DNA from 4 places in the Mesocryomonas fontinalis genome. Region 2 is predicted to be linked to each of the others. Evidence: predicted binding sites of a transcription regulator. Region 2 holds the regulator's gene; each other region holds the start of a gene.

Region 1 (2,203 bases), on a different contig from region 2:
TCGATAGCGCCGAAAGCGTCACGCCAAGCAGCCTGACACCACGCGGATCCGGAGAAAGCTCGTCAAGCAGCCGGATTGCCCTGCCTTTCAGATCCGCATGGTCTGCAACAGCCGCGGTCGCAGAAAGGCGCCGCGTGATCTGCCGGAAGTCTGCATACTTGACCTTCAGCATAACGGTTCGGCCGCGCGTCCCCGTGGCCTCGCAGTGCCGCCAAACCTTGTCGATGATTGGTTGAAGCGCATCCCGCATCGCATCCTTGTCGTACAGATCCCGGTCGAACGTGTTCTCGGCGCCTACCGACTTGCGGATGCGATTGGCTCGCACTGGACGCTCGTCGATTCCGCGTGAGATGCCGAAGTAGTAGGGGCCGATCTTGCCGAAGCGCTCCTGCAGGAAGGCCAGCGGCTGCGCTTTGAGGTCGCGTCCCTTCTGGATACCGAGCACTTCCATTTTTTTCGCAGTTGCTGGGCCGATGCCATGGAAGCGGCCAACGGGCAAGTCCCCGACGAAGGACTCGCCCATCGCCGGCGTCACCACGAACAGCCCGTCGGGCTTGCGATGGTCGGAGGCCAGCTTTGCCAAAAATTTGTTGTAGGACACTCCGGCCGAGGCGGTCAGGCCCGTGACCTCGCGGATGCGTCGACGGATCGCCTCGGCAATCTCGGTGGCAGATGCCATGCCCTGCTTGTTCTCCGTTACGTCAAGATAGGCCTCGTCCAGTGAAAGCGGCTCGATGATGTCTGTGTGTTCGGCGAAGACCGCCCGGATTTCGGCGGAGATCGCCTTGTAGACCTCGAACCGCGGCTTGACGAACACCAGTTCCGGACACCGCCGCTTCGCCGTGACTGAAGGCATGGCCGAACGGACGCCAAAGACACGTGCCTCGTAACTTGCGGCCGCGACTACGCCGCGCTCCGCAGATCCACCAACGGCAACAGGTCGGCCGCGCAGCGATGGGTCGTCCCTCTGCTCGACGGAGGCGTAGAAGGCGTCCATGTCGACGTGGATGATTTTTCGTTGTCGGGTGCGCGACCCGACTGTGGACGTGTCAGGCAGGTCCCTTTGCAAGATCGGCGCCGCCTCATCGTCGTCTTCGTTCTGACCATCGGAAGACTTTTCGGTTCTTGCCATGGCAGTACCAAGCTCCAGACCTCGGTGATGCGTAGTCCTCTATCCACAGGTGGGGCAGACTCGGTGGACGGGCGTGTGAGTCCCGTTGACTCTCCGACAGATACGGAACAGAACAGGAACATATACGCAGGACGTGCTGCTTACGGAAGATAGGTCTGTTCATATCCAGATGTCGAATTCGAACGCATCTCCTGTCCTCAACGAACTCCGAGAACGCATTCAGCGCCTCGAAGGCGGTGCTGCACGGGCGAAGAAATCGCTTCCTTTCGGCGTCGCCGAGATCGACGAGCGACTTCCCGGTGGCGGGCTTGCCCTTGGTGCTCTTCATGAGGTGGCAGGTGGCGGCAACGGAGCGGTGGACGGCGCTGCCGCAGCTTTGTTCGCTGCGGGCATCGCTGCGCGCACGAAGGGCAAGATTCTTTGGTGCGTGACGCGCCAAGACCTGTTCGCCCCGGCTTTCGCACAGGCGGGCCTTGCTCCGGGGCGGGTCATTTATGTCGAGGCCGGTGACGAAAAGACCTTGCTCGCCTGCTTTGAGGACGGACTGCGGCACGGAGGGCTGGGTGCGGTGGTGGCTGAGGTCGCGCGGCTTTCGATGACGGCATCGCGCCGTCTGCAGCTTGCTGCCGAAGGATCGGGGACTTTGGCGCTCGCCGTCCGCCGATGGCGACGACAGACGGAGGCCGCGGACTTCGGCCAGCCGACCGCGTCGGTCACGCGTTGGCGGGTCTCCGCCATGCCGTCGGCGGCTCTCCCCGTACCCGGCATCGGGCGCAGCCGCTGGCTTCTTGAACTCATCCGATGCCGTGCGGGCGAGAGTGCCGATTTCGAAGTGGAGGCTTGCGATGGCAAGGGTCGTCTCGCTGTTCCTTCCAAGATGGCCGACCGATCGGCTCCGTCGGAAATCGCCCGACGCCGCGCTCGCGGCTGACGTGCCGCTGGTGCTGGTGGGTCGGGAAGGTAATCGACGCGTTGTCACGGCAACTGACCGACTGGCCGAGGCCGCGGGCCTGTCGGTCGGCATGGCGGCAACCAATCGCACGTCGACAAGGGCTTCTTGTCGAGAGCAAG
Region 2 (2,203 bases):
CGGAGGGCGCAGAGGATGCTGCCGCGGGCGGGCGTTCGCGCTCCCCTTATCGGCCTGCCGGCCACTTCTCCCCGGAGGGGCGAAGAAGGCGGCTTTGGCGTGGCGGCAGGGACGCTGCCGGCGCTCGATACTGAGAGGGGCGGTTGGCTTCTTCTCCCCTGCGGAGAGAAGGTCGCGGCAGCGGGATGAGGGGGCGGCGGCGGAGGAGGGCGCGGTGGATGTTGCGATGGGCGGGCGTTCGCGGCCCCCTCATCGGCCTGCCGGCCACTTCTCCCCGGAGGGGCGAAGGAGGCGGCTTTCGCGTCGCGGCAGGAGCGCTGCTGGCGCTTGATACTGTGGGGGCGATTGGCGCCTTCTCCCCTGCGGGGAGAAGGTCGCGGCAGCGGGATGAGGGGGCGGCACAGGCGGAGGGCGTGGTGGATGCTGCCATGGGCGGGCGTTCGCGCCCCCCTCATCGGCCTGCCGGCCACTTCTCCCCGGAGGGGCGAAGGAGGCGGCTTTGGCGTGGCGGCTTGCGCGCTGCCAGCGCTCGATACTGAGAGGGGCGGTTGGCGTCTTCTCCCCTGCGGGGAGAAGGTCGCGGCAGCGGGATGAGGGGGCGGCGCGGGGATTGCGGGCGGGTGCCCTGCAACGCGGCTGGAGAGCCTGCGCCGGCCTTGTCAGTACTTGCGGATCAGGCCGACGAGCTTGCCCTGGACCTTGATGCGATCGGAGCCGAAGCTGCGGGTCTCGTAGGCGGGGTTGGCGGCCTCGAGCGAGATGGTGTCGCCGCGGCGGCGGAAGCGCTTGAGGGTTGCCTCCTCGTCGTCGACCAGCGCCACGACGATCTCGCCGCCTTGCGCGGTATCGCCCCGGCGGATGACGACGGTGTCGCCGTCGAGGATGCCGGCCTCGATCATCGAATCGCCCTTCACCTCCAGCGCGTAATGCTCGCCGCCGCCGAGCATGTCCGGCGGCACGAAGATCTGGCTGCCGCTCTGCTGGATCGCCGAGATCGGCACACCGGCGGCGATGCGGCCCATCAGCGGGATTCCGACCGGTTCGCTGTCGTTGGCGGCCGGGCGAATGCGCTTGGGCAAGGGGTCGACGGACGTCTCGGAGCTGGGCTCGCGGCGGGCCGTGGCCGGCTCGGCGTCGACGCTCTTCGCCTTGGCCGGCGCGACCGAATCCGGCAGCTTCAGGACTTCCAGCGCCCTGGCCCGGTTTGGCAGCCGGCGGATGAAACCGCGCTCTTCCAGCGCCGTGATCAGCCGGTGGATGCCGGATTTCGAGCGCAGATCCAGCGCATCCTTCATCTCGTCGAAGGACGGCGGCACGCCCAATTCCTGCAATCTCCCATGGATGAACATCAGGAGATCGTGCTGCTTGCGCGTCAGCATTTCCGGCGATCCTTGTTAAAACAAAACCTGAACAAAGCTATCTGTTCTAGTTGTGTTCTGCAAGGGCCGGAAGCTTAGTCGAGCGCGATGTAGCGGCAGGAATCGCCGGATTTGGCCGGCGGCGCATGGGGTTCGCGCAGGAGCAGCACATCGGCGCGGGCATAGACCGACAGCAGCGACGAATCCTGGCGCCCGAAAGGCGTGACGATCGGCACCACCGCCTGCGATTCGCCGAGCGTCGCCCGGATGAAGTCGGCGCGCTGGTCGTTCGCCGGCATGTCGGTGCCGAGGATCGCCTCGCGGTAGAGCGGGCTCGCCGGGGCGCCGCTGAGGGCGTGGACCAGCGGCTTCAGGAACAGCGTGGCGGCAACCATCGAGGAGGCGGGGTTGCCGGGGAGGCCGATCAGCCGGGTGCGGCCGATGCGGCCGGCCATCAGCGGCTTGCCCGGCCGCATCGCGACCTTCCAGAAGTCGAGCGCGACGCCGCGGGCGGCGAACACCTTGCCGACGAGGTCGTGGTCGCCGACCGAGGCGCCGCCGATAGTGACGAAGATGTCGACGGCGTCCGTCACGGCGCGGTCGAGCAAGCCGCCGATGACGGCCTCGTCGTCTGGCGTAATGCCGTAGTCGAGCGCCTCGCCGCCGGCGGCCTCGACCATGGCGGCGACCCCGAAAGTGTTGGAGGCGACGATCTGCGAGGGCCCGACCGGCTCGCCGGGCATGACCAGCTCGTCGCCGGTGGCAAGGATCGCCACGCGCGGACGGCGCAGCACGCTCACCATCGGATGGCCGCCGCTGGCCGCCAGCGCGATCGTGCCGGCGCC
Region 3 (2,203 bases), on a different contig from region 2:
GTGCCCGCCTCGAGCCTTGCCAGCGCCTCGACCATCGCCGCGGCCGACACCGCCGACAACCGGTCGTGCAGCTCGCCCGCGGTCTCGGTGTCGCCGATCGTGATCTCCTCGGTGATCGCCACCGGGCCGGTATCGAGCCCAGCCTCCATCCGCATCACCATCATGCCGGTCGCCCGGTCGCCCGCCTCGATCGCCCGCTGGATCGGCGCGGCCCCGCGCCAGCGCGGCAGCAGCGAGGCGTGGCCGTTGAGGCAGCCACGCTTCGGAGCGTCGAGCGCCGCCTGCGGCAGCAGCAGGCCGTAGGCGACGACGACCGCGATGTCGGCGTTCAGGTCCTTCAGCGCGGCGATCTCCGCCGGATCCTTCAGCGACAGCGGCGATCGCACCGGCAGCCCCAGCCGCTCGGCCTCGACCTGCACCGGCGACGGCGTCAGCGTCAGCCCCCGGCGCCCGGCGGCACGCGGCGGCTGAGTGTAGACGGCGGCAATCCGATGCCCGGCGTCCGACAGGGCGGTGAGCGTCGGCACCGAAAAGACCGGCGTGCCCATGAAGACGACAGTCAGCGGCATGATGGGGTGGTCTCCGGGTTTGTCGACGACGGGTGAACTGGTGGCGCTGGTGCCGCGCAGGCCTCAAAGGCTCGTCATCCCGAGGGAACGCTACCCCCGCCGCGCCAACTTCGTAAACTTCTTCACCACCATCTCGCGCTTCAGCTTGGAGATGTGGTCGATGAACAGCACGCCGTTGAGGTGGTCGAGTTCGTGCTGCAAGCATGTTGCAAGAAGGCCGCTCGCCTCCTCCTCGTGCAGCTTGCCGTCGAGGCCGAGATAGCGAACCACGACCGTCGCCGGCCGCTCGACCTCGGCATAGTATTCGGGGATCGACAGGCAGCCTTCCTCGTAGGTCGACCGCTCGTCTGACGAGGACAGGATCTCGGGATTCAGGAACACCCGCGGCGCTTTTTCCTCGTCCTCGCCGGACAGATCGATGGTCAGCATGCGCAAGGGCTCGCCGATCTGGATCGCGGCGAGGCCGATGCCGGGCGCATCGTACATCGTCTCCAGCATGTCGTCGGCGAGCGCGCGCAGCGCGGCATCGACGGTCTCGACCGGGCGGGAGACCTGGCGCAGGACCGGATCGGGCAGGATGATGAGGGGCTTGATCGTCATCGCGCTGACGTAATGCCTGCCGGCGTTACGGTCAATCCGGCGCGCCGCAGGCACCGGGCCGCAACGCCCCGCCGCTTGCCTTCCGGCCAGTGCGTTCTTGTTTTGATCTTCTCAATCCGCGCCTTCCGCGCTACAGCTGAGGCATGACCTCCGTCCTCGACGCCTTCGATGCACCGCTGCTCGTCCTGTCCGGCCATGTGGTCGGCGTCGGCACGGCGTCGCTTGCCGGGCTCTGCCTCGTCCTGTCGCTCGCCGTCCTGATGCTCCTTGCCGGCCGCAGCCAGCTGCGGCGCGAGATGGAGGCCTTGTCGCTTGATTCCTCCGACCGGCTCGACTCCATCCTGCGCTCGCAGGCCGAGGTCACCGGGCGGATGCAGACCATGGCGGAGATCTTCGGCGAGCGGCAGGCCGACATGGCGCGAACCCTCGCAGAAAGGCTCGACGGCATGTCGAACCGGGTCGGCCAGTCGATCCTCGACACCACCAAGGAGACCAAGGAGAGCCTCTCGGCGCTGGCCGAGCGGCTGGCGATGATCGACCGGGCGCAAGGGCGGATCTCGGACCTTGCCGGGGAGGTGGTGCGGCTGCAGGACATCCTCAGCAACAAGCAGACCCGCGGCGCCTTCGGCCAGGGGCGGATGGAGGCGATCGTCGCCGACGGCCTGCCGCTCGGCGCCTTCACCTTCCAGGCGACGCTGTCCAACGGCAAGCGGCCGGACTGCCTGATCTCGATGCCGAACGGCGCGCCCTCGCTCGCCATCGACGCGAAGTTTCCAATGGAAGCCTGGTCGGCCTTTCGCGAGGCGGAAGACGAGGCGCACCGCCTGTTCTCGGCCCAGCGCCTGCGCCGCGACATGGACGTGCACGTGAAGGCGATCTCGGAGAAGTACCTGATCCCCGGCGAAACGCAGGACACCGCCTTCCTGTTCGTGCCCTCGGAGTCGATTTTCGGCGAACTGCACGAGCATTTTCCCGACATCGTCCAGAAGGCGCACCGGGCGCGGGTGGTGATCGTCTCGCCCTCGCTGCTGATG
Region 4 (2,203 bases), on a different contig from region 2:
TCGGCGACATGGTCGCCCGCAAGCCGGCGCTGTCGGTGAGGCCGCCCGGCGTCCAGTCCAGCGCCTCGATGAACGGCCGCGCCTTGGTGATCGACTGACAGAGCTTGGCGACGTCGTCGAGCCGCAGCGTGCGATGCCGCCGGGTCGTCAGGATGCGCGCCACCGCCTTGGTCCCGAGGCCGGGCACCCGCAGCAACATCTCGCGGTCGGCGCGGTTGACGTCGACGGGGAAGCGCGCGCGGTGCTTCAGCGCCCAGGCGAGCTTCGGATCGATGGCGAGATCCAGCATGCCGCCCTCGCCGCCCGACACGATCTCGTCGCGACCGAAGCCGTAGAAGCGCATCAGCCAGTCGGCCTGGTAGAGACGGTGCTCGCGCACCAGCGGCGGGCGCGACAGCGGCAGGCGGCTGGAGGCGTCGGGGATCGGCGAGAAGGCGGAGTAGTAGACGCGCTTCAGCTGGTAGGAGCCGTAGAGATTCTCCGAGCGCGACAGGACGTCGTTGTCGTCGGAGGCGTCGGCGCCGATGATCATCTGCGTCGACTGGCCGGAAGGCGAGAACTTCTTCGGCTTGGCCCGGTCCTTCTTCTCGCCCTTGTGCTCCTCGATCTTGGCGCGCAGGTGCCCCATCGAGCGGCGGATGTCGCGCGCGTCCTTCTCCGGCGCCAGCGCCGACAGCGAGAGATCGGTCGGCAGCTCGATGTTGATCGACAGGCGGTCGGCGAACAGCCCGGCCTGCTCGATCAGATGCGGCGCGGCGTCCGGAATGGTCTTGAGGTGGATGTAGCCGGCGAAGTTCTCGACCATCCGCAGCTTGCGGGCGATCTCCACCATCTGCTCCATCGTGTGGTCGGAGTTCTTGATGATACCGGAGGAGAGGAACAGGCCCTCGATGTAGTTGCGCTTGTAGAACTCCATCGTCAGCTTCACCACCTCGTCGACGCTGAAGCGGGCGCGGGCGACGTTCGAGGACGAGCGGTTGACGCAGTAGATGCAGTCATAGACGCAGAAGTTCGTCATCAGGATCTTGAGCAACGAGATGCAGCGGCCGTCCGGAGCGTAGGCGTGGCAGATGCCGTGCCCCTCGGTCGAGCCGATGCCGCCGGACTTGGCGCTGTCACGCTTGGTGGTGCCGCTCGAGGCGCAGGACGCGTCGTATTTCGCGGCGTCGCTGAGGATGGCGAGTTTTTGCATGAGGGTCGGTGCGGCCATTGCAGGGATGTAGCGTTCCCGCTTCGTTCGTGCCAGTGACTTCTGCGTGCGAGCCCCGCATTTGCGAGATCGATAGCGATTAAGGCTCAGGCCGGTCGCACGAGCGGCGCCTGAGGTCTCGGCGGAACCTTGGCGCCATCGCGCGCATTCAACTCCATCTAGCTTTCATTGCGGTTTTGTCCGCCATCCCAATTTTGAGGCAAGCCATGAAGACTTTCTTCGCAGCGCTCGGCACGGTCGCGATGCTGGTGACCGGCACTCTTGCAACGGCGACCACCGCATCGGCGGACGGCTACTACCGCCACCACCGGGGCTATTACGATGGCGGCCATCGCGGCTACTACGATGGCGGGCGCCGCTACTACCGCGGCTATGATGGTGGTCGCCGCTATCATCACCGCGGGCACGGTGACGCTCTGGCTGCAGGCGCAGTTGGCCTTGGTGTTGGCGCTCTCATCGGCGGCGCGCTTGCTGCACCGAGGGCCTACGACAACGGCTACTACGGCCGGGGTGGCTATATCGTCAACGAGGGCCCGGTGAACCGCGCCTACCGCCCGGCGCCGGTCTATCGCGGCGGCTACAACCGGGTCGATGCCTGCGCGGCACGCTACCGCACCTATGACGCCCGCTTGAACACCTTCATCGGTAATGACGGCCGTGCCCACCAGTGCCGGCTTTAATCAGCTCCAGCTCTGAGGGCTGAAAAACCCTTCTTTCGACGGGCGCCCGGTTCGATCTCGAACCGGGCGCTTTCGCGTTGGAGGCAATGGGCGCAACGGCCTGCCGCCTCTCCCCTCCATCGCTGTGACCGCCCCACAACAGCCGGCAGCAGAATGGCGGGGATCACGTGATGGTCAGGCTCACCCCAGCGAGATGTGTTGTTATTTAATGTTTTATCGGCTTGTTAGACCCGGCGTCATCGGGGGATCGGCGCGGCCTGGTTCCGTCGGTCGCCTTCCCCGAAGCGCGTTGACGGTGACAGGTCCGAGGTGC

The links. Region 2 encodes LexA, which represses DNA repair genes until DNA is damaged. Its sites were predicted from a motif close to TGTTCNNNNTGTGTTCNG; they were not measured.
Region 1: a site for LexA is predicted at 1,236-1,253, ahead of dinB (DNA polymerase IV). Genes of this name have one in related genera too.
Region 3: a site for LexA is predicted at 1,262-1,279, ahead of ACZL02_RS18170 (DNA recombination protein RmuC). Genes of this name have one in related genera too.
Region 4: a site for LexA is predicted at 1,224-1,241, ahead of ACZL02_RS17350 (putative DNA modification/repair radical SAM protein). Genes of this name have one in related genera too.

The regions. Positions count from the first base shown of each region.
Region 1 covers NZ_JBUZWG020000010.1:54,114-56,316, forward strand. The annotation lists gene dinB (DNA polymerase IV) at 1-997, opposite strand, end outside; gene ACZL02_RS21100 (ImuA family protein) at 1,302-2,063, shown strand.
Region 2 covers NZ_JBUZWG020000002.1:92,300-94,502, forward strand. The annotation lists gene lexA (transcriptional repressor LexA) at 660-1,379, opposite strand; gene ACZL02_RS05610 (molybdopterin molybdotransferase MoeA) at 1,454-2,203, opposite strand, start outside.
Region 3 covers NZ_JBUZWG020000007.1:268,365-270,567, forward strand. The annotation lists gene fmt (methionyl-tRNA formyltransferase) at 1-569, opposite strand, end outside; gene def (peptide deformylase) at 660-1,169, opposite strand; gene ACZL02_RS18170 (DNA recombination protein RmuC) at 1,313-2,203, shown strand, end outside.
Region 4 covers NZ_JBUZWG020000007.1:79,155-81,357, forward strand. The annotation lists gene ACZL02_RS17350 (putative DNA modification/repair radical SAM protein) at 1-1,210, opposite strand, end outside; gene ACZL02_RS17355 (BA14K family protein) at 1,417-1,890, shown strand.